Tistrella bauzanensis: one gene and its partner. The protein of the gene in region 1 interacts with the protein of each later gene in a pairwise test. Links are inferred from orthologs where the notes say so. Each region holds a gene or a part of one and is shown in the gene's direction. Other genes may lie near its edges. The genes, in order: IEW15_RS17080 and groL.

Region 1 (11,555 bases):
GCTATGACGTGCTGACCCGCCTGGGCCGCCGCTATGCCCGGCGGCTGACCGGATCTGCTGCCGGCATGTCCGCCGATGCGGCCGCACCACTGACGGAGGTTGACCGCACCCCATGAACCCGCTCGCCGCCATCGGCCGGGCTCTGCTCGGCCTGTTCGAGACAGTGGGCCGCGTCGCGCTGTTCATCCTGACGGTGCTGCGCCATGTCGTGACGCCGCCCTTCCATCTGCGCGTCCTGGGGCGCCAGATGATGGAGATCGGCTATTACAGCCTGCCGGTGGTGGGCATGACCGCCCTGTTCAGCGGCATGGTGCTGGCGCTGCAATCCTATACCGGCTTCGCGCGGTTCTCGGCCGAAAGCGCGGTCGCCGGTGTTGTTGTACTGTCGATCACCCGGGAACTCGGGCCGGTGCTGGCCGGGCTGATGGTCGCCGGCCGGGTTGGTGCCGCCATCGCCGCCGAGATCGGCACCATGCGGGTGACCGAGCAGATCGACGCGTTGAGCACGCTGCGCACCAACCCGTACAAGTATCTGATCGCGCCCCGGGTTCTGGCCGCGACCCTGATGCTGCCGGTGCTGGTGCTGATCGCCGATATCATCGGCGTGATGGGCGGCTGGCTGGTCGGGGTCTACAAGCTGGGCTTCATCTCCACCACCTATCTGGTCACCACCTTCAATTTCGTCGAGCCGATGGATGTGATCTCGGGGCTGGTAAAGGCGGCGGTGTTCGGCTTTCTGATCGCGACCATGGGCTGCTATCACGGCTTCAACAGCCGCGGCGGCGCACAAGGGGTCGGCAGCGCCACCACCAATGCGGTGGTGTCGAGTTCGATCCTGCTGCTGATCTTCAATTACATCATCACCGAGCTGTTCTTTGCCCGCTGAGCCTGCCGCTTGGCCCACCACGGAGCTTGACGTGACATGACCGACGGCGGCATCCCTTCCGATATGGCTGTCCAGCCCCCCAAGATCGCGATGAACGATGTCCATAAGTCGTTCGGGCCCAAGCACGTGCTGCGCGGCATCGACCTCACCGTCGACGCCGGCTCGTCACTGGTGGTGATCGGCGGGTCGGGCACCGGGAAATCGGTGCTGATCAAGTCGATCCTGGGCATCGTGCACCCGGACAAGGGCTCGATCCGGGTCGATGGCCGCGAGACCCAGGGCATGTCGGCCCGCGACCGCGAGGACGTGATGGCCGGCATGGGCATGCTGTTTCAGGGCGGCGCCCTGTTCGACAGTCTGCCGGTCTGGGAGAATGTCGCCTTCGGCCTGATCCAGGGCAAGCGCATGGCCCGCCGTAAGGCGCGTGAAATCGCGGTTGAAAAGCTGGCGCTGGTAGGACTTGGCGCCGATGTCGCGGCCCTGGCGCCGTCGGAATTGTCGGGCGGCATGCAGAAGCGGGTCGGCCTGGCGCGGGCGATCGCAACCGATCCCGACATCCTGTTCTTCGACGAACCGACCACCGGCCTCGATCCGATCATGGCCGACGTGATCAACGACCTGATCCGAGATCAGGTGCAACGGCTGGGCGCCACCGCGATCACCATCACCCACGACATGGCCAGCGCCCGCAAGATCGCCGACCATGTGGCGATGATCCATCAGGGCCGGATCATCTGGACCGGCGCGGTCGAGATGATCGACCACAGCGGCAACCCCTATGTCGACCAGTTCATTCACGGCCGCGCGGACGGACCGATCCAGATGGAAATCCGGCGTCCCTGACGCGACCTGTTCCGGAGACCGGACCACCCATGGCGAAAGCCACCAGCCACTATGTCTGCCAGGCTTGTGGCGCCACCGCATCCAAATGGGCGGGGCGCTGCGAGACCTGCGGCGAATGGAACACCATGGTCGAGGAAGCCCTGCCCCAGCCGGTGGCCGGCGGCCGCGGCTCGGCCGTGGCGTCGGCGCGGCGGGGGCTGAATTTCGTCACCCTGGACGGGCCGGTCGAGGTGGTGGCGCGGCGGACCTGTGGCATCGGCGAACTCGATCGCGTGCTGGGCGGCGGGTTGGTGCCGGGGGCCGCGATCCTGATCAGCGGCGATCCGGGCATCGGCAAATCGACCCTGCTGATCCAGGCCCTGGCGGCACTGGCCGGCCATGGGGTCGATGCCTATTACGTGTCGGGCGAGGAATCGGTCGATCAGGTGCGGCTGCGTGCCCACCGCCTGGGGCTCGACGGCAGTTCGGTGCGGCTTGCGGCCGATACCAGCGTCCGCGACATCATCGCCACGCTTGAGAAACTGCCGACGGACCGGCCGGCGGTGGCGGTGATCGACAGTATCCAGACCATGCGTCATGACGGGCTGGACGGGGCGCCGGGCACCGTGTCGCAGGTCCGCGCCTGTGGACAGGAACTGATCCAGTTGGCCAAGCGCCGCGGCATCGCCATGATCATCGTCGGCCACGTCACCAAAGAGGGTCAGATCGCCGGTCCGCGCCTGCTGGAACACATGGTCGACACGGTGCTGCATTTCGAGGGCGAGCGCGGCCATGCCTATCGCATCCTGCGCGCGGTCAAGAACCGCTTCGGCGCCACCGACGAGATCGGCGTGTTTTCCATGACCGATCTGGGGCTGGTCGAGGTGGAAAACCCCTCGGCGATTTTTCTGGGCGACCGCGACGAAAAGGTGTCAGGCAGCGCCGTGTTTGCGGGGCTGGAAGGCACCCGGCCGGTGCTAGTGGAAATTCAGGCCCTGGTGGCGGCATCGGCGCTGGGCACGCCGCGCCGGACGGTGGTCGGGCTCGACAGCGGCCGGCTGTCGATGATCCTGGCGGTGCTGGACGCGCGCTGCGGGCTGTCTCTGGGCTCGAACGACGTCTACTTGAACGTCGCCGGCGGCTTGCGCATCCTTGAACCCGCAGCCGATCTGGCGATTGCCGCCGCCCTGCTGTCGTCGCTGACCGACCGGGCGCTGCCCAAGGAAACGGTGGTGCTGGGCGAGGTCGGGCTGTCGGGCGAGGTCCGGGCCGTGTCACAGATGGAAGCACGGCTGAAAGAGGCGGCGAAGCTTGGCTTCACCCGCGCCTTCGTGCCTGCCAGCGGCACCGGCCGGCAGATGCCGGTCGATATCCGCCCGTTGAAACGACTGGCAGAACTGGTTGAACTGTTCGTGGGCGTGAACGGCGAATATGCTCCGAAACCTGCAGACGCAGCCGCCCGCGACGGTGGCGGACGGGCTGACCCGAAATCCGGCGATGGCGCCCGCGCCCGCCGGGGGCAACCGCGCGGAATGATCGAATGACGGTGTGGTGTCACGACTGGCGCCACGCCGCCACTGTTGAAGGAAGACCCGGATGTCTCTGACGCTTGCCGACGTGGTGGTTCTTGCCATCGTGGCACTTTCGACCCTGGTGGCGCTGATCCGCGGCTTCGTGCGCGAGGCTTTGTCGATCCTTGCCTGGGCGGGCGCCGCCCTGATCACCGCCTATCTGTTCGATCCGCTGCGGCCGCTGGCCGATGACATGATCGCCAGCGAAACCGCCGGCGACATTGCCACGATCGCCGTCATCTTCCTGGTGTCGCTGCTGATCCTGTCGGTCATCACCCGCGCCATCGGCGATATCGTCTCTGGCAGCCCCTTCACCTTCCTGGACCGCATCCTGGGCGCCGGCTTCGGCATCGCGCGCGGCCTTGCGGTCATGGCGGTGATCTATATGGGGCTACTATGGGTCTGGGGGCCGAATGGAGAGCCGGACTGGGTGCGCCGGTCCGAGACCCGACCGATGGTGGTTGGCGCCGCCCAGGTCATCCAGAGCGTCGTGCCCGAGCGGATGCGCAACCAGTTCCTGGAGCGCGCCGATCAGGCCGCCAACGCCACGGCGGACGCCGCGACCGATGCGGCACGGGGCACATTGGGCGGTGCGATGCCCGGTATGTCCCGCGACAGCACCGCCCAGGCACCGGCCGCGGGCGGGCCTCCGTCGGGCAATGCCGCAGGCGCAACCCCCTCCGGCGGTGAAATCGGTTACGGGGATGGGGCGAGGCATGATATGAACCGGCTTCTCGATGCGATCGAACCCGGAACGGCGGCGCCGTCCGGTGGTGACCAGACCTCTGGTGCGGGTGCCAATTGATCGTGATCGGGCGACGGAGCGACCGCGGCATCACGACGGTCGTCGAAAGCGGTGCGAGGCGATGATCATTACCCATCCCTTCCAACCCCAGCCCGCCGGCCGGGACCAGTTCCTAGAAGACGACGACCATCTGCGCGAAGAGTGCGGAATCTTCGGTATCCATGGCCATCAGGAAGCGGCACGTCACGTGGCGCTCGGGCTGCATGCGCTTCAGCATCGCGGCCAGGAAGCCTGTGGCATCGTCACTTATGATGGCGACCAGTTCCATCCGCATCGCGCGGTCGGCCTGGTTGGCGACGCCTTTGCCGATGAGCGCCTGATGGTGCAGATGATCGGCAATATGGGCATCGGCCATGTCCGTTACGCAACGACCGGCGGTGCCGGCCTGCGCAACATCCAGCCGCTCTATGCCGACTTCGCCTTCGGCGGCCTGGCGATCGCCCATAACGGCAACCTGACCAACGCCCTGACCCTGCGCAGCCAGTTGGTCAATCGCGGCTGCATCTTCCAGTCGACATCCGACAGCGAAGTGATCGTGCATCTGATCGCGATCAGCCTGTACACGGACGTGGTCGACAAGATCATCGACGCGCTCCGGCAGGTGCATGGCGCCTATTCGATCGTCGCCCTGATGCGCGACACGCTGATCGGCATGCGCGATCCCTGGGGCGTGCGTCCGCTGGTGATCGGCAAGCTGGACGGCGCGATGATGCTGGCGTCCGAGACCTGCGCCCTCGACATCATCGGTGCCGAGTTCGTGCGGGACGTCGAGCCCGGCGAAATCGTGGTGATCGACTATGACGGCCTGCGATCGATCAAGCCATTCCCCAAGGTCTCCAGCCGGTTCTGCATCTTCGAGCACATCTATTTCGCCCGCCCCGACAGCGTGCTCGAAAATGTCAGCGTCTATGAGGCGCGCAAGCGCATCGGCCGCGAACTGGCACGCGAAAGCCTGGTCGATGCCGATGTGATCGTGCCGGTGCCCGACAGCGGCGTGCCGGCGGCGCTGGGCTTCTCGGAAGAGAGCGGCATCCCCTTCGACTATGGCATCATCCGCAATCACTATGTCGGCCGGACCTTCATCGAGCCCACCGACCAGATCCGGCATCTGGGCGTCAAGCTGAAGCACAACGCCAATGTGCCGATGATCAAGGGTCGACGGGTGATCCTGGTCGATGACAGCATCGTGCGCGGCACCACCTCGACCAAGATCGTCAACATGGTCCGCGAGGCGGGCGCGACCGAGGTGCATATGCGCATCGCATCGCCGCCCACCACCAATCCATGCTTCTATGGCGTCGATACCCCCAGCCGCGAAAAGCTGCTGGCGGCGCGAATGAGCATCGACGAAATGGCGCGGTTCATGAATGCCGACAGCCTTGCCTTCATCTCGATGGACGGCCTGTATCGCGCCATGGGTGAGCCCGGCCGCAATGCCGCGCAGCCCCAGTATTGCGACGCCTGCTTCACCGGCGACTATGCCCTGCCGCTGACCGACGGCCAGACCGAGGGCGGCGACGCCAAATTCCGTCTGCGCAGCGACTTCGCCTGATCCCGCTCGTAATCTGCCCCTGCCCGCAAGCCAGAAGGCCGGACCCAAAGCCATGACCGACACGCCCGATGCCCCCGCCCCATCCGAACCCGTGGACGGCGACCGCCCTCTGGACGGCAAGATCGCCCTGATCACCGGCGCCTCGCGGGGGCTTGGGGCTGCGGTTGCCGAGCGCTATGCCCAGGCGGGGGCCCATGTCATCCTTCTGGCCCGCACCGTCGGCGGGCTGGAAGAGACCGACGACCGGGTCAAGGCGGTCGGTGGCACAGCCACTCTGGTTCCGGCCGATCTGGCCGAGCTGGACAAGCTCGACAGTCTTGGCAAGCAGATCTATGAGCGGTTCGGCCGGCTCGACATCCTGGTCGGCAATGCCGGACTGCTCGGCAACATCGCGCCCATGTCGCAGCAGCGGCCCAAAGAGTGGGACCGGGTGATGACGGTCAATGTCTCGGCCAATCAGCGCCTGATCCGCAATTGCGAGCCGTTGCTGAAGCTGTCGCCCGCCGGACGCGCGATTTTCGTCACCTCGCGCGCCGCCCGCAAGATCCGCGGCTATTGGGGGGCCTACGCCACCTCGAAGGCGGCACTGGAAGCCATGGTCAAGACCTGGGCCATGGAGATCGAGAATTCCCGCATCCGTGCCAATCTGATCGACCCGGGGGCGTTGCGCACCCGTATGCGGGGTCAGGCCTATCCCGGCGAGGACAAGGCCATGCAGACCCCGCCCGAGGCGATCGCCGAGCTGTTCCTGGATCTGGCCTCCCCCGGGCTGACCGCCAATGGCGAGATCTTCGTGGCCCAGCCGGCACCGCAGGCACAGGCTGGCGACGACCATGGCGGCCATCAGCATGGTCCGGGCTGCGGGCATGTTCATTGATGGGACGGCGATGATCGGCCGGCACTGACCGGCAGGCAGCCGATGATTGTATCGGCTGCCGCTGGGCCGACCGGACCGAGCGCAGGATACCGAGGCCTCAGGCTGCACATCAATGCGGCCTGGGGCCTTTCTGCATGTGGGGGCGCCCAGAGGCGGTTACCGCCCTGCGGGGCGCCCGGGCCCGATCATCACCCTGCCGGGCGCTCAGGCCCGATCCCGGCTGATCGGTATGTCGTCGATGATCACTTTCAGCAGGCTTTCGGCCAGATGGACATGGCCATCTGGGGCCCGATGGGGGCTGTCGACGCCATCGGCCTTCACGCCGCCGCCGCGGGGACCGTCGCCATCGAGCACACCACGGGTCAGCGCCAGCCCGATCAGCAGCGCCAGCACCAGCCGCCCCTTCTCCCGCGCGTGGCTGCCGCCGATCCGCTCGACGAGATGGTAGAGCAGATCGGATTCCAGCCGTGCCCGGATCAGCGGCGCCGCCATACGGCTGTTGATCGAGCAGATCAGCATACGGCACACTCTGTAGCAGGCTGCGATATCCTGCGCATCCATGCCATCGTCGGCAGGCGGCATCGTTTCGTCGGATGGATGGCGATGAAGTGCGAAGCGGCTGAGCACCTCCGCCAGACGTTCCCGCGGGACGTCACGAAGCAGCGCATCGAATGCCGCTTCCTCAAGGCAGACAGAAAACAGCCGCTCCTTCGAGCCGAAATAGCGAATGACCAATGACACATTGACCTCCGCTACCCGCGCGATTTCGCGAAGGCCAACGACATCATAGCTGTTCTCTGCGAATGCGGTGCGCGCTGCATCCAGAATCGCCGCTTTTGTGACCTCGCTGTTACGGGGCCTTTTGTCGTTTTCGCTCATTATTCCTTCACAGAAATCAATCTAAAGTTATGCAAACACCTGTTGACATGCCCTGTCATGGACATCTAAGGTTTCGGTCGGCGGGCAGTGCTGCCGTGAACCGACTTCGACCGTTGCGTTCCAGCAGGATTCGGCCGTTCTCCTCCCCAATCGCGTTCCGACGGCGGCACATGCCGGGCGAGACGGCCCGTTTCTCGCACGTGCATGTGGCGTTGCGAACGTGTGTGCAACGGATACAGACGGTGATGCCGGAACAGGACGTGCAGCATCGCGACACCACAGGCAATGAACGCCCGTCCAGGCTGAACACGCGTGAGATCCTTGAACTGGTGGCAATGCTGATGGCGGCCGCGAGTGCCGATGATAAATTTGTCGAGAGTCGGCTTGGCTCCCTTCACGAGGAGATAGTGAACACGATCATGTCTCTGGCTCCGGCCACGCCGCAGAGAATGGCCAGCTTCCGGTTTCTGGACATCGAGCAGGCCCATGAAACCGTCACGATTCTGGTCCGCCCGAACGATCGCAACCGCATCTGAACGCGCGCCTGGGCACAACCAAAGCGCAAACACATTCTGATACATGACCGTGTCCGGAGAGGCGTGGCCATGGTCTGTGCCATGTTATGTGAAATTGCCGTGATCTGCGCGTATAGACCGAGGTCACGATTCCGGCATTCCGCGAGACTTGAGCCTGAATCGCGAACTTACATTGGAAATGCTCGTAATAGTGGTCGCCGCAGCCGCTCGTGACGCAGCTGTGGCGACGGGTCGATTTGTGGTCAGAAAAGCAAGGTGATGTCACCCGAAGGTGCGGGGATGTCGCCCGAAGGCGCGGATCCGCGGATCAGGCCGGCGGTGTCGCCGTCGCACGGACAGGCAGTCAGCCGGCGACCAGCGCTGCAAACCGCTCCAGATCGATATTGCCGCCCGACAGGATGACGCCGACGCGTTTGCCGGCCACGTCGACCTGTCCGGAAAAGGCACCAGCCGCAGCCAGACAGCCTGTCGGCTCGACGACCAGCTTCATCCGGCCGGCAAAGAAGCGCATCGCCGCCACCAGCGCGTCATCGGACACGGTGATAACCTCGTCGACCAGCGCCTGAATGATCGGGAAAGTCAGATGGCCCGGCGCCGTGGTCTGGGCACCATCGGCAATCGTGCGGGGCGGATCGATCCGGACGATGTGCCCGGCAGACAGGCTGCGACGGACATCGTCGCCGGCCTCGGGTTCGACGCCGATCACCCGGCAGGCGGGATTAAGCGCCTTGGCGGCCACGGCCGCGCCTGAAATCAGCCCGCCGCCACCGACGCAGACGAACAGCATGTCAAGGGCGCCGCCATCGGGCAGTGCCACAACATCCTGGATCAGCTCTAATGTGGCGGTACCCTGCCCTGCCATCACATCCGGATGATCGAAAGGCGGAATCAACACCAGGCCGCGGCGTATGGCGATGTCGCGGCCGATCGCTTCGCGATCTTGCATATAGCGGTCATAGGCAACGACCTCGCCGCCATAGCCGCGGGTTGCCTCGCGCTTGATCGCCGGCGCATCCGACGGCATGACGATCACGGTCTCGAGGCCGAGCAGACGGCCGGCCAGCGCCACCGCCTGGGCATGATTGCCCGACGAGAAGGCAACCACGCCCGGCGGCACATCATCCGCTTCCTTCAGCCGCGCCAGCGCATTATAGGCGCCGCGGAACTTGAAGGCCCCCATCCGTTGCAGGTTCTCGGGTTTGAAGTACAGTCGCGCGCCGGTTCTGGCATCGGCCGTGGCCGATGTCAGGACCGGCGTGTGGTGCGCAACGCCATGCAGCCGCCTTGCGGCCGCGTGGACATCTTCAAGACCGATCGCCAGCCCGGACATGGATCACCACTTTTTCTTGCGGTTCGCGAACGGGTTCTCGCTGGTCCGCAGCACCACACGCACCGGTACGCCCGGCAGATCGAATTCGTCCCGCAAGCCGTTGACCACATAGCGGACATAGCTGTCCGGCAGTTCCTTGGGCTGGCTGACGAACACGGCGAATGCCGGCGGCCGGGTCTTGATCTGGGTGGCATAGCGCAGCCGCAGCCGCCGGCCATGAGCCATCGGCGGTGGATAGTTCTCGGTCATCCGCTCCAGCCAGCGGTTCAGCTTGCCGGTCGACACCCGACGGTTCCAGATCCGGTAGATGTCGAAACAGGCATCGACCAGCTTATCGGTGTTGTGGCCGGCAAGCGCCGAGATGGTCACCACCGGCACGCCCTTGACCTGCGGCATCACATGGCTCATCCGCCGGCGCAGTTCGGTCATGAATTCATCGGCATTGGTGACGGTGTCCCACTTGTTCACCGCCACGACCAGGGCGCGGCCTTCGTCGACCACCAGACGGGCGATGGTCATATCCTGCTTCTCAAGCCCGCGCTCGGCATCGATCATCATGATGACGACATGGGCGAAGCGGATCGCGCGCAGGGTCTCGTCAACCGACATCTTCTCGACCCGGTCGTCGATCCGGGCCTTGCGACGCATGCCGGCGGTATCGATCAGCCGGATGCGGCGGCCGGCATGCAGCCAGTCGACGGCGATGGCATCGCGGGTGATGCCGGCCTCCGGCCCGGTCAGCACCCGGTCCTCGCCCAGCAGATGGTTCATCAGGGTCGACTTGCCGGCATTGGGGCGGCCGACGATCGCGATCTGAAGCGCCTTCTGGTTGCCGATCTCAGCCATGGCGCGCTCTTCGGCCGCAGCCAGGGTCTCGTCATCGGCATCTTCGTCGACATCGATATCCGATCCATCGTCGTCGAAGGCATCCAGACCCACTTCCCGCGGGCCTTCGGCGGCAAGCTCCGCCGCCTCGCCCACGGCACCGGCGACCGCCGCGGCACGCCGGCGGGCCGCACGGGCTTCGGCTTCCGCGGCAGCGGCATCCTCCAGCGCCTCGGCATGGGCGGCGCCATGGCTCGACAGCACGTCGTACAGATCGCTGGTGTGGTCGCCATGGGCGGCAGACAGGGGCAGCGGCTCGCCCAGCCCAAGCGCCCAGGCTTCGGCGAGGCCGCTATCGCCGGCCCGGCCCTCGCACTTGTTCACCACCACCACAACCGGGGTCTCCACCCGGCGCAGCAGATCGGCGAAATATTCGTCGGTGGGCGTTACACCGGCGCGACCATCGATCATGAACAGCACCAGATCGGCGTCGTCGATCGCGGTGCGGGTCTGCGCCTGCATGCGCGCATTCAGGTCTGACGGGTTCCCGATTTCCTCAAGACCCGCCGTATCGACCACGTTGAAGCGCAGATTGCCGAGGCGGGCATCACCGATGCGCCGGTCGCGGGTGACACCCGGCATGTCGTCGACGATGGCGATGCGTCGCCCGACCAGACGATTGAACAGGGTCGACTTGCCGACATTCGGCCGGCCGACCAGCGCCACGGTCAGCATGGACGCGACCTCCGGTATGGACGTATCAGGTGATCACGACGCACAGGCCCTGGGGTCTGCGGCATCGCAGGTGAAGCTTCAAGCGGCGGCGGCCCCGCAGGCGCGGGGCCTGCGGGGTCCGGACAGCATCAATGAACGCCAAAACGTCCCACGTCAAGCGCCGAGCTGGGGCGTCGGCACCCGGGCCGGCGCAGCTTCCGCTCAGCGAGCGGCGACCAGCGTGGCGTCGTCGCGCAAGACATACAGCATGCCGCCGGCCACCACCGGCGAAATCATCACCGGTCCACCGACGTCGATCTCGCCGGTGCGGGCACCATCGGCAGGATCCAGAGACATCAGTTGGCCCGAGGTCGACACCAGATGCAACCGGCCGCCAGCCATCACCGGTCCGGTCCAGCGGATCGGATCTTCGCGGTCTTCCGGATCCTCGAAAGCCGGCAGGTCCGACACCCAGCGCACCCGGCCATCGGCACGACGCAGCGCCACCACCCGTGTGCCATCCACAACCGCATAGATCGTGGTGTCGGCAACCCAGGGGGTCTGGTTCACCTTGAAGGGCTGTTCCCAGACCCGCAAACCGCTGCGGGCATCGAAGGCCGCCAGCCGGCCACCGACCGTACCGGCGATGACCATCTCCCGGTCGATGATCGGATCCGACAGAATGTCGGTGAGCGCGCTCAACGACGACCCGGCCGCCGTGAAACCGGCCAGGGTTTCGGCCCAGCCGACCCGGCCGC
Region 2 (16,717 bases), on another replicon or contig:
AAGACGTGATCTATCGCCCCGATATCGAAGGCGAATTCGCCGAGCCGCTGCCGGCCGACGACGATCGCCGTCGGGGCGGCAGCCTGGGCGAGGCGATCGATTTCCATCTGGCGGAGTATTTCGATGCCCATGACGACGGTCTGCCACCCGCGGGGCTGTATGACCGCATCCTGCGCGAGGTCGAGCGGCCGCTGATCGAACGCACCCTGGTCGCCACCCGCGGCAATCAGATCAAGGCGGCGCAGGTGCTGGGCCTGAACCGCAACACGCTGCGCAAGAAGATCCGCGATCTGGCGATCGAGGTGACCCGCGGGGGCGAGCCAACCCGTATCGGTGGTGGTCCGTCCGGCCGATGAGCGATACCGACCGGCCAGAACCGCACCAGACAGGTCCGGAGGATCAACGACCGGACGGCGCCGCACGTCCGGTATCGCCGCCGTCATCGACTATGCGCAGCAAGGCCGATGACGCGCGCCGCGAACGCTATGCCGGTCGTATCGCCGGCAGTTTCGGCCGACGGATGACCGTGCTGTTCGCCCGTATCCGACCGGGGCGGATCTTCACCATCGCGCTGCTGGTCGCGGCACTGGCATCGGGCGTCGCGACCTATCTGGCATTGACCGGGCTGTCGTTCTTCGGCGGCAACTGGGGCAGCGAGGCCCGTGCCGATGCCAGCACGGTATTCATTCTGCTGAATGTCGATCTGGCATTGCTGCTGCTGCTGGTGGGTGTGCTGGCCCATGGGCTGATCCGACTGTGGCTGCAACGCCGCCGGCGATCGGCGGGATCACGGCTGCAATTGCGGCTGGTGACGCTGTTCGCCTTGGTGGCCGCGCTACCGGCGATCGTGGTGATGGTGTTCTCGGCGCTGTTCTTCGATTTCGGCATCCAGACCTGGTTCAACGAACGGGTGCGCACCGCGCTGAACCAGTCCAATGCCGTGGCGCGCGCCTATCTGCTTGAACATCAGCGCACGATCCGCGCCGATGTCATTGCCATGGCGGCCGATATCGATCGCGAGGCCCTGACCACCTTCGATGCATCAGGGCGGCTGCAACGGCTGCTGGAAATCCAGGCGGCGCTGCGCAATCTGCCGGAGGCCATGGTGTTTCGGGGTGATGGCCGCATCCTGGCCCGCAGTGAATTGAGCTTCAGCCTGGAATTCGCCACCGTGCCCCAGCCGCTGCTGGATCAGGCGCGGCGTGGCGATGTGGTGCTGCTGACCGATCGTCAGGACGACCGGGTGCGGGCGCTGATCCAGGTGCAGAGCCTGGGCGATGTCTTCCTGTATGTCGGCCGCTTCGTCGACAGTGCCGTGCTCGACCACATGGAGCAGGTCAACCGCGCGGTCAGCCAGTATGACGAGGCCGAAAGCCGCAGGTCCGGCATTCAGCTGACCTTCACCGGCCTGTTCGTGCTGATCGCGCTGGTTCTGCTGCTGGCGGCGGTGTGGATCGGCTTTCTGGTCGCCCGTTCGATCGCGCGGCCGATGAGCCAGCTGGTCGGTGCCGCCGAACGCGTGCGCAGCGGCGACCTGCGCGCCCAGGTGCCTGAGGGCCGCGAGGACGACGAGGTCGGCATCCTGGCCCGTGCCTTCAACCGTATGACCCGTCAGTTGGCCGCCCAGCGCGAGGCTCTGCTGGCGGCCAACCGCCAGATCGACACCCGGCGCCGGTTCACCGAGAAGGTGCTGGAAGGGGTGTCGGCGGGGGTGATCGGCCTGGATGCCGATCATCGGGTCAATCTGGCCAACCGGTCGGCGCTGTCGCTGCTTGGCCTCGATTTCGATCAGGCGGTCGACCGGCCGATGGTGGACCTGCTGCCGGCGCTGGAACCGCTGCTGGCGCGGCTGGTCGACCGCCCGGATCGGGTGGTTCAGGCGCAGATCGAAGCCGACCCGGGCGGGCGCCATCGCAATCTGATGGTGCGTCTGGCCGCCGATATCATCTCGACCCGCGACAGCGGGCCGGCCGCCCCGGTCGGCGTGGTCATCACCTTCGACGACATCACCGATCTGATGGTGGCGCAACGCACCGCCGCCTGGTCGGACGTGGCGCGCCGTATCGCTCACGAGATCAAGAACCCGCTGACCCCCATCCAACTGTCGGCCGAACGCCTGAAACGCCGCTACCTGAAAGAGATCACCTCCGATCCCGATACCTTTGTCGCCTGCACTGATACCATCATCCGTCAGGTCGGCGATATCGGCCGCATGGTGAACGAGTTCTCGTCCTTCGCCCGTATGCCCCAGCCGGTGATGACCGACGTCGATCTGGGACCGCTGGTGCGTGAATCTGTGATCACTCAACGCCTTGGCCGCCCCGAACTGGGATTCGAATTCACCCGCCCGGACGTGCCTGTCCTGGTGCGGGCAGACAGCCGGCTGTTGGGACAGGCCCTCACCAATCTTCTGGTGAATGCCGGACAGGCCGTTGATACCATTGCCGAAGCCGAAGGTGTGCCGGCGCGTGATCTGCCCCCGGAGCGGCGGCGCATCGTCGTCGCCATCGAGGCCCGCGACCGGCTGGCACAGATCACCGTCACCGATGCCGGGCGCGGTCTGCCCGAGAGCTTGAAGGGCAGGCTGACTGAGCCCTATGTCACAACGAAGGCCAAGGGAACGGGTTTGGGCCTCGCCATCGTGCGCAAGATCATGGAAGATCACGGCGGCCGCGTGTCGATCGACGACAGGCGGGACAGCGACGGACGCATTCTCGGCGCCGTCGCCACGCTTGAACTGCCTCTGGCTGCCCCGGTCTCCGTCGCCGGTGCGGTTACCCCTGAAATCCGGCCGACCCCGCCAAGCCAAGACGGTCCTATCAGCGAACCTGGTTCTACAAGGCCCTGACGCGATGCCATCGGACATTCTGATCGTCGATGACGAGGACGACATCCGGCACCTCGTCGCCGAACTGCTCCGTGATGAGGGCTATACCGCCCGCACCGCGCGCAACAGCGACGAGGCGCTGGGGGAAGTTGCCGCCCGTCTCCCCGATATGGTGCTGCTCGACATCTGGCTCGACGGCAGCCGGCTCGACGGCATGGAGATTCTGGCCGAGATCGTGCGCGAGCATCCCGGCCTGCCGGTGGTGATGTTCAGCGGCCACGGCACCATCGAGACCGCGGTGACGGCGATCCGCGACGGTGCCTATGATTTCATCGAGAAGCCGTTCAAATCGGACCGGCTGCTGCTGGTGGTCCGCAATGCGATCGAACAGGCGAAGCTGCGCCGCGAGATCGCCGACCTGAAGAAGCGCGCCGGTATCGATGCCGAACTGATCGGCGGATCGGCGGCGATCAGGCAGCTGCGCCACACGATCGAGCGGGTGGCGCCGACGAACAGCCGCGTGCTGGTCACCGGCCCCGCCGGTGCCGGCAAGGAAGTGGCGGCGCGGCGCGTACACATGCAGTCGAAGCGCGCAGAGGCGCCGTTCGTGGTGCTGAACTGCGCGATCATGACCCCCGACCGGGTCGAGGCCGAGCTGTTCGGCGCCGAACCCGGCGCGCTGGGCCCAGAGACGCCACGCAAGCTGGGCCTGTTCGAACAGGCCCATTCGGGCACGTTGTTCCTGGACGAAGTGTCGGACCTGCCGCTCGAAACCCAGGGCAAGGTGGTGCGGGCGCTGCACGAACAGCGTTTCACCCGTCTTGGCGGCGAACGGCCGATCGAGGTGGATGTGCGTGTGGTGGCGGCGACCAACCGCGACCTCGGCACCGAGATCCAGGCCGGACGGTTCCGCGAGGATCTGTTCTATCGCCTGAACGTGGTGCCGTTGCGCGTGCCCAGCCTGAAGGAACGCCGCGACGACATCCCGGATCTGGCGCGCCATTTCATGGTGCGGGCGGCCGGGCTGTCGGGTCTGCCGGCGCGCAGTCTGGGCGCCGATGCGCTGGCCGTGCTTCAGGCCGGCGAGTGGCCGGGCAATGTCAGGCAGTTGCGCAATGTCATCGAATGGCTGCTGATCATGGCACCGGGCGACGTCCAGGCCGAGATCCGGGCCGAAATGCTGCCGCCGGAACTGGGGGCAGGGGCGCCGGCCCTGGTCAATCCGTCGGAAGATGGCGAGATCATGGGCCTGCCGCTGCGCGATGCGCGCGAGGTGTTCGAGCGCAACTATCTGAAGGCACAGGTGGCGCGGTTCAACGGCAATGTGTCGCGCACGGCAAGCTTCGTCGGCATGGAACGTTCGGCCCTGCACCGCAAGCTCAAGAGCCTCGGCATCAACACCTCGTCGTAAATCCCTGTCCTGATCACAGGGTGCGGCCCCCGGAAGGCAGGCGTACATGAAGGTCATCATCTGCGGTGCCGGCCAGGTGGGCTATAACATCGCCCGGTCGCTCGCCCGTGAAGACAATGACATCACGGTCATCGACCAGTCGGAAGATCTGATCCGGAAGCTGTCGGAGAGCCTGGATATCAAGGGGCTGATCGGCTATGCCTCGCATCCGGACGTGCTGGAACAGGCCGGCGCCGCCGATGCCGACATGCTGATCGCGGTGACCGCGTCGGACGAGGTGAACATGGTCGCCTGTCAGGTGGCCCATGCCCTGTTCAACGTGCCGACCAAGATCGCGCGCGTGCGTCATCAGGGCTATCTGCAGCCGATGTGGGCCGACCTGTTCAGCCGCGAGAACCTGCCGATCGACGTGATCATCTCGCCGGAGCTGGAGGTCGCGCGCGCCATCGGCCGGCGGCTGAAGGTGCCGGGTGCCACCGACGTCATCCCATTTGCCGGCGACCGGGTCTATCTGGTCAGCCTGAAGGCCGATGCGGCCTGTCCGGTGGTCAACACGCCGCTGGCGCAGTTGACCGAGCTGTTTCCCGACCTGACCTTGCGTATCGTCGCCATCATCCGCGGCGACCGGATGATGGTGCCGACCCCGCGTGACCAGATCCTGCCCGGCGACCAGATCTATTTCGTCGCCGACCGCGAGCACGTGCCGCGGGCGATGGCGATCTTCGGCTTCGAGGAGCGCGAGGCCCGGCGGATCGTCGTGGTCGGTGGCGGCAATATCGGCCTGTTCCTGACCGTGCAGTTGGAAAAGCTGCAACCACGGCTGAACATCAAGCTGATCGAAGCCGATCGCCACCGCGCCGAGCGCATTGCCGACCGGCTGAGCCATTCGCTGGTGCTGTCGGGCAGCGGGCTGGATCCCGACCTGTTGGGTGACGCCAATATCAGCCATGCCGAAACCATCGTCACCGTCACCAATGACGATGAGTCCAACATCCTGTCGGCGCTGCTGGCCAAGCGGCTGGGCTGCAAACGGGCGATGGCGCTGGTCAACAACCCGACCTATCCGCCGCTGATCAGTTCTCTGGGTGTGGATGTGGTGATCAACCCGCGGGCCGTGACCGTCTCACGCATCCTGCAGCATGTCCGGCGCGGCCGCATTCATGCGGTCTACAGCCTGCATGATGGCGGCGGCGAGATCATTGAGGCGGATGCGCTGGAGACCTCGCCGCTGGTCGGCCGGCCGCTGCGCGACACCGCGCTGCCCCCGGGCGTGATCATCGGTGCCGTGGTTCGCGACGGCAAGGTGATGGCGCCGGATGGCGACACCATCATCAAGGTGCGCGACCGCATCGTGCTGTTCGCCCTGGCCGACAGCATCCGCAAGGTGGAGAAGCTGTTCTCGGTGCGGTTGGAATTCTTCTGAGCCCGGCCGGGCCGCCCGGACCCAGGCCCCCAATGCCATGAACCGACATCAGGAGCATCGCGCATGACCGCGATCGACGACGCCACGGCCTTCGCCCGGCTGCCGCTGCCGGCTGCCGTGCTGTTCGACTGGGATCACACCCTGGTCGACGCCTGGGGCGCGATTCTGGCGGCCTATAACGACGTGATGATCGCCTTTGGTCAGCCACCGGTGCTGACGCCGGAAGAGGGCCGGCTGCGCATCCGACGGTCGATGCGCGACACCTTTCCCGATCTGTTCGGCGATCGCTGGCAGGAAGCGGCCTTGTATTTCAAATCGGCCTATGCCGCGCGCCATCTGGATCTGCTGACCGCCATGGACGGTGCCGCCGATCTGCTGGACCTGCTGGCACGGGCCGGGGTGCCGGTCGGCGTGGTCAGCAACAAGCAGGGGCCATTCCTGCGTGCGGAAGCCGGGCATCTGGGCTGGACCAGCCGCTTCACGGCACTGGTGGGGGCGGGCGATGCCGCGCGGGACAAGCCCGATGCGGCACCGGTTGCCATGGCCCTGGCGCCGATGGCGGTCGCGGCCGGGCCGGATGTGTGGTTCGTGGGCGATGCGCTGGTGGATATGGACTGTGCCACGGCCGCCGGCTGCACCGGCATTCTGCTGGTCCATGATGGCGCGAGCCTCGATGACGGGGCGCTTGCCCGCGCATCGATCAGGGTTGTCGATTGCCGCCACCTGCATGACCTTGTAACTTCGGCGATGGGTCTTACCTGATCGGTCGGTCCGATATGGCAAGGCCCGGGCCGGCGTGTGATGGCACGCGGTAACTGGACGGGGGACGTCCGGCACCGGCTCGACAAAGATCCCGGCTAAGGCCCAGAAAGCGGCCGCGGCGGCCGGGAGATAGATCAAACTCGCCGCATGATAACAAGAAGGGGTGCCTCCATGGCGTCTGAGAAGAACCAGAATCTCCAGGATGTGTTTCTGAATTACATCCGGAAGAACAAGACTCCCGTGACCGTCTTCCTGGTCAATGGTGTCAAGCTTCAGGGTGTTGTGACCTGGTTCGACAACTTCTCCGTGCTTTTGCGGAGGGACGGGCACAGTCAGCTCGTCTATAAGCATGCGATCTCGACCGTGATGCCGACTGTACCGGTGCAGTTGTTCGACCCCCAGGCCCAGGGCGAACGTGACAAGGAGCACGGGGACCACTGACCCGGCCGCAGACAGCGCCACCGTTGCTGGCGGCGGTGGCGCCCTCCGGCTGGTCGACCAATATCTAACAGACTGGGGCCGCCGCGGTATCGCTGGCGGCCTTTCCTGATGACATCGACGTCTGATGACATCAACCTTGAGCGACGTTCTGTCGCGATCACGCCTTGCGCATGGCGCATGAAGGAGCGGCTTGTCCGACGATCAGATCAAATTGAGAACCGGTGACGACGGTATGGGCGATGGACCGGCCCGGGCACTGGTGCTCCAACCGGACATCAAGCAACAACGCCGCAGCCGTGGCCCGGCGCCGGCTGCCGCTCTGGTGGATGACGATCCCGACGCGATCCGCGGCATGCGTGCGCGACTGGACGAGGGCATGGCCCTGACCACGGCCCTTGGGCTTGAGGTCGCCGAGGGCGTCGTGGTGTCGGTGGCGCGGGCGCGCCCGGCCACCTTGTTCGGCTCCGGTAAGGTCGACGAGATCAAGGCACAGCTTGAGGCCGCCCCGGTCGATCTGGTGGTGATCAACCGGCCGCTGACACCGATCCAGCAGCGCAATCTTGAAAAGGCCTGGAACGTCAAGGTCATCGACCGGATCTGGCTGATCCTGGAAATCTTCGCCGATCGGGCACGGACCCGGGAAGGCCGGCTTCAGGTGGAGCTGGCGCGGCTCGGATATCAGCGCAGCCGTCTGGTGCGCAGCTGGACCCATCTTGAACGCCAGCGCGGTGGCCGCGGCTTCCTGGCCGGCCCCGGTGAAAGCCAGATCGAGACCGACCGCCGGATCATCGACGACAAGGTCGCGAAGCTGAAGCTGCAACTGATCGAGGTGGTCCGTACCCGTGAACTGCACCGAAAGAACCGCCGTGAGGTGCCCTATCCGGTGGTGGCGCTGGTCGGTTATACCAATGCCGGCAAGTCGACCCTGTTCAACCGGGTGACCGGTGCGGCGGTGGTCGCCAAGGATATGCTGTTCGCGACCCTGGATCCGACCATGCGGGCCCTGGAACTGCCCTCAGGCCGCAGGATCATCCTGTCCGACACGGTGGGCTTCGTATCCGAATTGCCGACCGGCCTGATCGCCGCCTTCCGCGCGACGCTGGAAGAGGTGAAGGAAGCGGCGCTGATCATCCATGTCCGCGACATCGCCGACCCCGATACCGCGGCCCAGCGCCGCGACGTGCTTCAGGTGCTGGGCGAGCTGGGCCTGGGACATCGCCTGCCGCATGACGTTCTGGAATTCCGCAACAAGCTGGACCTGCTCGATGGCGATGCACGCGATCAGGTTCTGAACGAAGCGGCGCGTGCCGACGACGCGGTCGCAGGATCGTCGATGACCGGCGAGGGGCTCGACGGGCTGCTGCGCGCCATCGATGCAAGGCTCGCGGTCGGCGACGAACTGGCCGATTTCGACGTGCCGCACAGCGATGGCCAGGCGCTGGCCTGGCTCTATGCCCATGGCGAAGTGGCGGCACGCGCGGATGACGAGGCGGCAGCCCATGTCTCGGTCCGCCTGAAACCCCAGGACATCTCCCGCTTTCAGGCCCGCTGGCCCCATCTTTCCGCGCCGGATTCCGACACATGATTTTTTTCGGCCGGCCGGTGATTTTTTTCGGCCGGCCGTCCTTGAACGAATTGCTAGCACTCTTACCTGAGGAGTGCTAAACAGCCCGCGTGATGCTGGCGATAACCGCATCCCCGCGGGCCGGCACATCCTCAGAGAACCGCTCAGACTGGAGAGATTACCCATGGCGATTCGTCCGCTGCATGATCGCGTCGTTGTGCGCCCGATCGAGCAGGAGCAGAAGACGGCCGGCGGCATCATTATCCCCGACACCGCCAAGGAGAAGCCGCAGCAGGGCGAAGTTGTTGCGGTGGGCAATGGCACCCGCGGCGACGACGGCAAGCTGGTGGCGCTCGACGTGAAGGTCGGCGATCGCGTGCTTTACGGCAAGTGGTCGGGCACCGAGGTGAAGGTCGATGGCCAGGACGTTCTGATCCTGAAGGAGCAGGACATTTTCGGCGTGATCGAGGGCTGATCCCTCTCAACGGCCGCATCTCTGGCCCCGGGTGACCGGGGCCAATGACGATCTTCAGGGATGCCGCGCCCATACGGGTGCGCCCCTGTCACAATTCGAGCTTTCGAGGAACGAACATGGCTGCCAAGGAAATCAAGTTTGGTAATGACGCCCGCGTCAAGATTCAGCGCGGTGTCGACGCCCTTGCCAATGCCGTGAAGGTGACGCTGGGCCCCAAGGGCCGCAACGTCGTGATCGAGAAGTCCTTCGGTGCGCCACGCATCACCAAGGACGGCGTCTCGGTCGCCAAGGAAATCGAGCTGTCGGACAAGTTCGAGAACATGGGCGCCCAGCTCGTTCGCGAAGTTGCCTCGCGCACGGCCGACAATGCCGGTGACGGCACCACCACCGCCACCGTCCTCGCCCAGGCGATCTTCAACGAGGGCCTCAAGTCGGTTGCCGCCGGCATGAACCCGATGGATCTGAAGCGCGGCATCGATCAGGCGGTGATCAAGGTCGTCGAGACCCTGAAGACCCGGTCGAGCCCGATCAACACCTCGGACGAGATTTCGCAGGTCGGCACGATTTCGGCCAATGGCGAGCGTGAGATCGGCGAGATGATCGCCGAGGCCATGCAGAAGGTTGGCAAGGAAGGCGTCATCACGGTCGAGGAGGCGAAGAGCCTGCTGACCGAGCTGGACGTGGTCGAGGGCATGCAGTTCGATCGCGGCTATGTCTCGCCGTATTTCGTCACCAATGCCGAGAAGATGGAAGCCGAGCTTGAGAGCCCGCTGATCCTTCTCTACGAGAAGAAGCTGTCGAGCCTCCAGCCGATGCTGCCGGTGCTTGAGTCGGTGGTTCAGCAGAACCGCCCGCTGCTGATCATCGCCGAGGACGTCGAAGGCGAGGCCATGGCCACCTTGGTGGTCAACAAGCTGCGCGGCGGCCTGCGCGTCGCGGCCGTCAAGGCCCCCGGCTTCGGCGATCGCCGCAAGGCCATGCTGCAGGACATCGCGATCCTGACCGGCGGCCAGGTGATCTCGGAAGATCTGGGCATCAAGCTTGAGACTGTCACCATCGACATGCTCGGCACCGCCAAGATGGTCCGCATCACCAAGGACGACACCACCATCGTCGACGGTGCGGGCGAGAAGGACGAGATCCAGGGCCGCGTGGCGCAGATCAAGGCGCAGATCGAGGAGACCACCTCGGACTACGACCGTGAGAAGCTCCAGGAGCGTCTGGCGAAGCTGGCCGGCGGCGTCGCGGTGATCCGCGTCGGTGGCGCCAGCGAGACCGAGGTGAAGGAGCGCAAGGACCGCGTCGACGACGCGCTGCATGCAACCCGCGCCGCGGTCGAAGAGGGCATCGTTCCCGGCGGCGGTACCGCGCTGCTGTATGCCATCTCGGCGCTCGAAGGCCTGGCTGGCGCCAATGCCGACCAGACCACCGGCATCGACATCGTCCGCCGTGCGCTGAGCCGTCCGGTTCGCCAGATCGCCGACAATGCCGGCGTCGATGGCGCGGTGATCGCCGGCAAGCTGCTGGAGAGCACCGACACCAACTGGGGCTTCGACGCCCAGAAGGGCGAGTATACCGACCTGGTGAAGGCCGGCATCATCGACCCGGTGAAGGTTGTCCGCAGCGCCCTGCAGGACGCTGCATCGGTTGTCGGTCTGCTGATCACCACCGAGGCGATGATCGCCGAGAAGCCCGAGAAGAAGGACTCCGCTCCGGCCGGTGGCATGGGCGGCATGGGTGGCATGGGCGGCATGGATTTCTGATCCAGCCAAACCCGGTCCACCCTGGCCGGAGCCTTCTGGTTCCGGGCAGGATACAAGATCAGGCTGCGGTCCCGGAAACGGGGCCGCAGCCTTTTCTTTTTCAGGTGCGAGCGACCATCTGCCATGCCAACGGTTCGTCGCTCCGCCGCATGCCCACGAAAAATGTCCGCCCGGCACATGCCGGGCGGACGTCTCTTCAGATGATCGTTGCCTGATGCGTCAGCCGCGCTTGATCGCGAAATTGTTGAACGCCTGCATCACCGGCATCAGTTCCAGCGTGTTGACATTCACATGCCGCGGCATCTTGGTCACCCAATGGATGACGCCGGCAATGTCGTCGGCGCTCATCGGGGTCATGCCCTCATAGACCTTCGAGGCACGGCTGTCGTCGCCCGAAAACCGCACCAGACTGAATTCGGTTTCCGCCATGCCCGGCTCGATGCAGGTGACGCGGACGTTGGAGCCCAGAAGGTCGGCGCGCAGGTTAAGCGAGAACTGATGCACGAAGGCCTTGGTGCCGCCATAGACATTGCCGCCCGGATAGGGATAGGTGCCGGCGACCGAGCCCAGATTGATGATGTGGCCGCGATCGCGCGCCACCATGCCCAGCAGCACCGCGCGGGCCATGTAGGTGACGCCCTTGATGTTGGTGTCGATCATGGTGTCCCAGTCGTCCAGATCCGCCGACTGGGCCGGGTTGAGGCCGCGGGCGAGACCGGCATTGTTGATCAGGACGTCGACGGCATCGAACGGTGCGGGCAGGGCGGCGATTGCGGTTTCCACCGCCGCACGGTCGCGGACGTCGAGGGTGACGACGTGAACCTCGCCGCCAAGCTCGGCCTTCAGCGCCTCAAGCCGCTCGGTCCGCCGCCCGATCAGGACGAGGCGATCGCCCGATGCCGCATAGGCGCGGGCGAGGGCGGCACCGAAGCCGGCAGTGGCGCCGGTGATCAGTACGGTCAGACGGTCGGTCATCAAGAAATCTCCCTGGGGGATCTGGTCGGGTGGGTGATGGTCGGGTGGTCAGGTGGCGGCATTGGTGCGAGCCTTTGCCATCTGCCACAAAGCCTCCAGCCGATCGGCATCGACTGGGGCGGATCGTTCTTGCGGATCAAGCTGTTGCTCGACAGACCGGAATCGACGCTCGAACTTGGCATTGGCCAGTCGGAGCGCATCTTCGGCATCCATGTCGAGCTTGCGGGCGAGCTGGGCGACGGTGAACAGCAGGTCGCCGACCTCTTCGCGCATCGCATCGGTCGGGCCGGCAGCCATCGCTTCGCGCAGTTCCGCGGCCTCTTCCTCGACCTTGTCGAGAATGCCGCCGGCATCGGGCCAGTCGAAGCCGATCCGGCCGGCACGCTTGCCGAGTTTGGTGGCTCGCATCAAGGCGGGCAGGGCGCGGCCGACATCGTCCATCAGGCTGGCCGGCTCTGTGGCGACGCCCTTGGCGGCGCGTTCTTCGGCCTTGATATCTTCCCAGCGCCGCTTCACCTGCGGAATGCCGGCTGCATCCGGCGCGGCATCATCGGCAAACACATGCGGATGCCGGCGGATCATCTTGGTGACGATCGCCTCGACCACGTCGGGGAATGCAAAAGCGCCGGCCTCTTCGGCCATGCGCGCGTGGAACACCACCTGAAGCAGCAGGTCGCCAAGTTCGTCGGCGAGATCGGCCATGGCGCCCCGGTCGATGGCGTCGGCGACCTCGTATGCCTCTTCGATGGTATAGGGCGCGATGGTCGAGAAATCCTGCGCCAGATCCCATGGGCATCCGGTGTTCGGATCGCGCAGCCGCGCCATTACCGCGATCAGGGCATCGATCTGGCGGCGGTTGCGGAGGAATGCGGCATCATCGGTCATGACGGGCAGGGCCTTAGGCCTTGAGCGGGTGAGGTCGGAGCGCGGGCGGCCTGGCCCCGGACGGGCACCATCCTCCGGCGCTCCTTTCTACCGCTCCCTCGCCGACCGGTCCATGATGAACCACCTCTGGCCCATGGTGTGGACCGGACGTGGCCCGGTAGATCGATGGATCAGGCCGCGTTGGCGGCGTGATCCCGCAGCTCGGCCACGATGCCGTATGAGCGCTGGCGCGCGGCCTGATCATAGACGGCGGCGTTGATCATGACTTCATTGGCGCCGGTGGCGTCCAGCAGGTGTTCCAGCCCGGCGGCCACCGTCTCACGGCCACCAATGACCGAGGCGCCGAGGAAACTGGCCACAGCCTCGGCCTCACGGGCTGTCCACAGTGCATCCATGCTGTCGACAGGCGGCTGCATCGGCTTCATATCATTGCGGATCAGGTTCAGAATATGCTGCTTGGCCGATGTCGAGAGATAGTCGGCCTCGGCATCGGTTTCGGCGGCGATGACATTGGTGCCGATCATCGCGTATGGCGCGTCCAGCACCTCCGATGGCTCGAAAACGTGACGATAGATCGCCAGGGCCTGCATCATATAGCGTGGCGCGAACTGGCCGGCGAAGGCAAATGGCAGACCAAGACGGCCGGCAAGTTCGGCGCTATAGCCGCTGGAGCCCAGCAGCCAGATCGGCACATTGGTGCCTTCGCCCGGAATCGCGCGCACGGCGTAAGGCGAGGGTGCCTCCGGCGTGCGGAGGTAATTGCGCAGCTCTGCCAGCAGCGGCTGGAAATCGTCGCCCTGAGCGGTCAGGTCACGGCGCAGCGCCCGTGCGGTCATGCCGTCGGTACCCGGCGCCCGGCCAAGCCCCAGATCGATGCGGCCGGGATACAGCGTCTCAAGCGTGCCGAACTGCTCGGCCACGATCAGCGGCGCGTGGTTCGGCAGCATGATGCCACCAGATCCGACTCGGATCGTCGACGTGCCGCCGGCAATATAACCGATCAGCACCGCGGTCGCCGAACTGGCGACACCGGGAATGTTGTGGTGCTCAGCAAGCCAATAGCGGGTGTAACCCAGCCGCTCGACATGGCGGGCCAGCGCCAGGCTGTCGGTGAAGGACTGGGCGATGGTCTGTCCGGCCCGGATCGGCGACAGGTCCAGGACGGAAATCGGGGTTTGGGCAAGCAGGCTCATGAGATCGACTGGCTCCGTATCGGGGCGACCTTGTACAGGCCCCATATATAAGACCGATCCGGTCGGGATTGCACCATCCCGCCGTAATGATTTTCAATCGGTAAATCGCATAAGCTATATTATGGAAAATAAGGTTTGGCTCGATATCCAGGACATTCCGTCTTTCCAGTGGCTTCGCAGAGATATGTCATGTCGTCCAACCACAGGCCCTTTGCCATCCATCGGTATATCTTCATGGATACGGCTGCATGGTGCGGTGATATCGGCACTCCCTGGAATGGTCGCGACGCCGACGCCGGACAGGCCGTTGGCCTCTTCCTGACTGAACTGACTGGCCTGCCCTTCCCGGGCTCGCGAGACTTCAGCACCAGCAGGCATTGCATAAAAAAAGCCGGGGAACGGTCTTCGAACCGTTCCCCGGGAGATAGTCACGTCCGCATCGGCGACCGATCCGGGGGCAGCCGGATCGGATGGGCAGGCCTTCGGAGGTCAGGGCGGACCGCCGAAGGCACGACCGGCAAGCGGGCAAAGGTCGATGCTTGGCCGGTCGGTGGTCGATGGTCGGCATCATCGTGCCGGCCATCGAACCTGGTGTGGCTGCCCCGGGGCATAATAGCGATCAGCGCTCGGGGTGGCCGAAATTCCGGTCTCGTCAGAACAGCTCTTCGTCGCCACCGAAGAAGCCGCCGTCATCCGCCGCCATGTCGGCGGCGGGATCCATCTCTTCAGGCATCGGCTCTTCCGGTGCGGCCGCCATGGCCTCATCGGGGCTGAGCATGCCGGCGATCATGTTGCCGAGCACGACACCGCCCGCAACACCCATAGCGGTCTGTGCGGCACCGGCCAGAAAGCCACCGCCACGGCGGTGCTGCTGAGCCTGCGCGCCCCAGGGAGCGCCGCCCGGCTGCTGCTGTTGATATCCCGGCGCCCCGCCCGGCTGCTGCTGGCCATAGCCGGCAGCCGCGCGTGGCTGCGGTGCCGGCTGCGGTCCGCGGTTGCCGCCACCGAACAGGCTGGACAGAAACCCGCCGCTGGCCGGCCGCGATGCCAGCGTCTGTTCAAGCTCTTGAATCCGCTGCTGGGCTGCGTTCAGCGCATGTTCCTGAACCACGATGGTCTGCGCCATGTAATAGGGCGCCGCCGGGTGGCTCGATACCTGCTGGCGGATCACCGCGTCGGCCTCGGCATCACGCGGGCCGGCATTCTGCTCGACCTGTCCCAGCCTGGCGAAAAGGTCGTCGATGGCTTTGCGGTCCTGAGCGTCCATGACGTCAATGGTTCCCTGATGAAGAGAGACTTGGATGGTTGTTGCGGGTGGAAGGTGCCGCCCCCTGCCCCTGCATGGCGCAGAGGCAGGGGCGGACGATCGTTGGATCATTCCTCGCGCTGGCCGGTCAGGCTCAGCAGAAGCTGGAACAGGTTGACGAAGTTGAGATACAGCGAGAACGCCCCGAACACGGCCAGCTTCTGGGTCGATTCCGCGTCCCAGTTTTCCGAGTACTGTTCCTTGATCGACTGGGTGTCCCAGGCGGTCAGACCGACGAAGACCAGCACACCGATCACGGAGACCGCGAACTGAAGCATGGTCGAGCCGACGAAAATGTTGACCAGGCTGGCGATCACCACACCGATCAGGCCCATGATCAGGAACGAGCCGAACTTCGACAGGTCACGCTTGGTGGTATAGCCATACAGGCTGGTGGCACCGAACATGGCAGCGGCGATGAAGAAGGTGCGCGCGATGCTGGCCCCGGTGAACACCAGGAAGATCGACGACAGCGACAGACCCATCACCGCACAGAAGGCCCAGAACGCCATCTGGGCGCCGGCGGCCGACATCTTGTGCATGCGGAACGAGAACACCAGCACGAAGGCCAGCGGCGCCAGCATCACCACCCATTTGAGCGGGGTGCTGAAGATCGGCACATACAAGGCCGGCGTGGTGCCGACCAGGAAGGCGACGATGCCGGTCAGGACCAGGCCCAGGCCCATATAGTTATAGACCCGGAGCATGTGCCGCCGGAGGCCCTCGTCGTAAACGGCGCCGCGGGTCTGGCCCTGGACGGCTTCGCGGGCGAAGGGAGGCAGGTTCATATGCGTTCAGTCCCCGTTGCAGGACCGCTTTCAGGGCCATGCCCGCCATGATGGCGGGCACATGACACCTGTGGGTCCGGATCGTTTGTGGTCGTCTTTGAAGGGCAGGACGCCCGGCGCCGGCCGCCCTGCCCTTCGCCATGTTCTCAGTACAGACTGCGGGCTAGGCGGTCCGCAGCCGCCCCCAGATCCCGCAGATCGGCGGCACTGGCGGTCAGCACATAAGCCTGATCGCCGATCTGCCAGAAGGCGGCAGTGGCGGCATCGGCCTTCACTTCCTGCGGCCAGGAGACGGCGAAATCGTCGACCCTGACCGCGAACAACGACATCCGGCCCAGCTTGCGATCATCCAGGGTCAATTCGACGCTGGGGCCATCGCCAGCCGGGAAAACCTGCACATCCACCACCTGCCAGTCAGCGGGAAGCTGCGGCAGCGCGATCCGGGTCACGGCGCGGATCTCGTCGGCATCAAGATGCGCCGCCACCACCGCCGAACTCATCGACTGACGCAGCAGGGCCACCTGATGGGCAACCAGCGCCTCATCGACGAAAGCCGGCGGAGTCGGCGCCGCCTCGCTGGTGGAAATGCCGCCGAACTGGCCATGGGCCGCCCAGCCGATCGACAGCAGAGCCACGATGGCGGCAGCGCGCTGGAAACGGCGGGCAACGCCGGTGAAGGCGAGGCCACGCTCCAGTCGTCGGCCGGCTTCCAGCAGCCGCGGCGTAGACCGGCCGGACGGGGCCGCGAAGGCAATCCGCAGGGCATCGCGGGTGCGCAGATCGGCCATCACCTGGGCAGCAACATCCGGATGGCGGGACAGATAATCCTCCACGTCCATCCGCCGTGCGATGTCTAACTGGCCGTCGACATAGGCGTGCAGGTCGAAATCGGGGATGCGTTCAG

Evidence for each region.
Region 2: the proteins of IEW15_RS17080 (region 1) and groL interact in binary tests that used the Escherichia coli proteins (3 or more experiments, as listed by UniProt). The link is inferred for Tistrella bauzanensis from one-to-one orthologs.

Annotation. Positions count from the first base shown.
Region 1 is NZ_BMDZ01000045.1:1,775-13,329, reverse strand. What follows is about bases 37-2,825. They hold IEW15_RS17080 (ABC transporter ATP-binding protein), read left to right. Parts: upstream 37-922; coding sequence 923-1,729; downstream 1,730-2,825. Other genes in these bases: radA (DNA repair protein RadA), read left to right, coding at 1,759-2,825; IEW15_RS17085 (MlaE family ABC transporter permease), read left to right, coding at 113-886; alr (alanine racemase), read left to right, coding at 37-116. Outside these bases: more of alr, read left to right, coding at 1-36; more of radA, read left to right, coding at 2,826-3,252; IEW15_RS17070 (CvpA family protein), read left to right, coding at 3,305-4,084; purF (amidophosphoribosyltransferase), read left to right, coding at 4,146-5,636; IEW15_RS17060 (SDR family NAD(P)-dependent oxidoreductase), read left to right, coding at 5,689-6,513; IEW15_RS17055 (TetR/AcrR family transcriptional regulator), read right to left, coding at 6,718-7,392; IEW15_RS17050 (hypothetical protein), read left to right, coding at 7,638-7,928; IEW15_RS17045 (threo-3-hydroxy-L-aspartate ammonia-lyase), read right to left, coding at 8,272-9,258; ribosome biogenesis GTPase Der, read right to left, coding at 9,262-10,818; IEW15_RS17035 (outer membrane protein assembly factor BamB family protein), read right to left, coding at 11,020-11,555. UniProt on the Escherichia coli protein: Part of the ABC transporter complex MlaFEDB, which is involved in a phospholipid transport pathway that maintains lipid asymmetry in the outer membrane by retrograde trafficking of phospholipids from the outer membrane to the inner membrane.
Region 2 is NZ_BMDZ01000019.1:20,489-37,205, reverse strand. What follows is about bases 8,374-11,342. They hold groL (chaperonin GroEL), read left to right. Parts: upstream 8,374-9,019; coding sequence 9,020-10,666; downstream 10,667-11,342. Other genes in these bases: IEW15_RS09915 (SDR family NAD(P)-dependent oxidoreductase), read right to left, coding at 10,886-11,342; groES (co-chaperone GroES), read left to right, coding at 8,613-8,903; hflX (GTPase HflX), read left to right, coding at 8,374-8,449. Outside these bases: ntrC (nitrogen regulation protein NR(I)), read left to right, coding at 1-356; IEW15_RS09955 (sensor histidine kinase NtrY-like), read left to right, coding at 449-2,848; nitrogen assimilation response regulator NtrX, read left to right, coding at 2,853-4,238; Trk system potassium transporter TrkA, read left to right, coding at 4,285-5,661; IEW15_RS09940 (HAD family hydrolase), read left to right, coding at 5,725-6,423; RNA chaperone Hfq, read left to right, coding at 6,595-6,864; more of hflX, read left to right, coding at 7,097-8,373; more of IEW15_RS09915, read right to left, coding at 11,343-11,641; mazG (nucleoside triphosphate pyrophosphohydrolase), read right to left, coding at 11,690-12,526; IEW15_RS09905 (LLM class flavin-dependent oxidoreductase), read right to left, coding at 12,697-13,719; IEW15_RS09900 (DUF2076 domain-containing protein), read right to left, coding at 14,372-14,986; IEW15_RS09895 (Bax inhibitor-1/YccA family protein), read right to left, coding at 15,094-15,813; IEW15_RS09890 (anti-sigma factor), read right to left, coding at 15,960-16,717; IEW15_RS09885 (sigma-70 family RNA polymerase sigma factor), read right to left, coding at 16,714-16,717.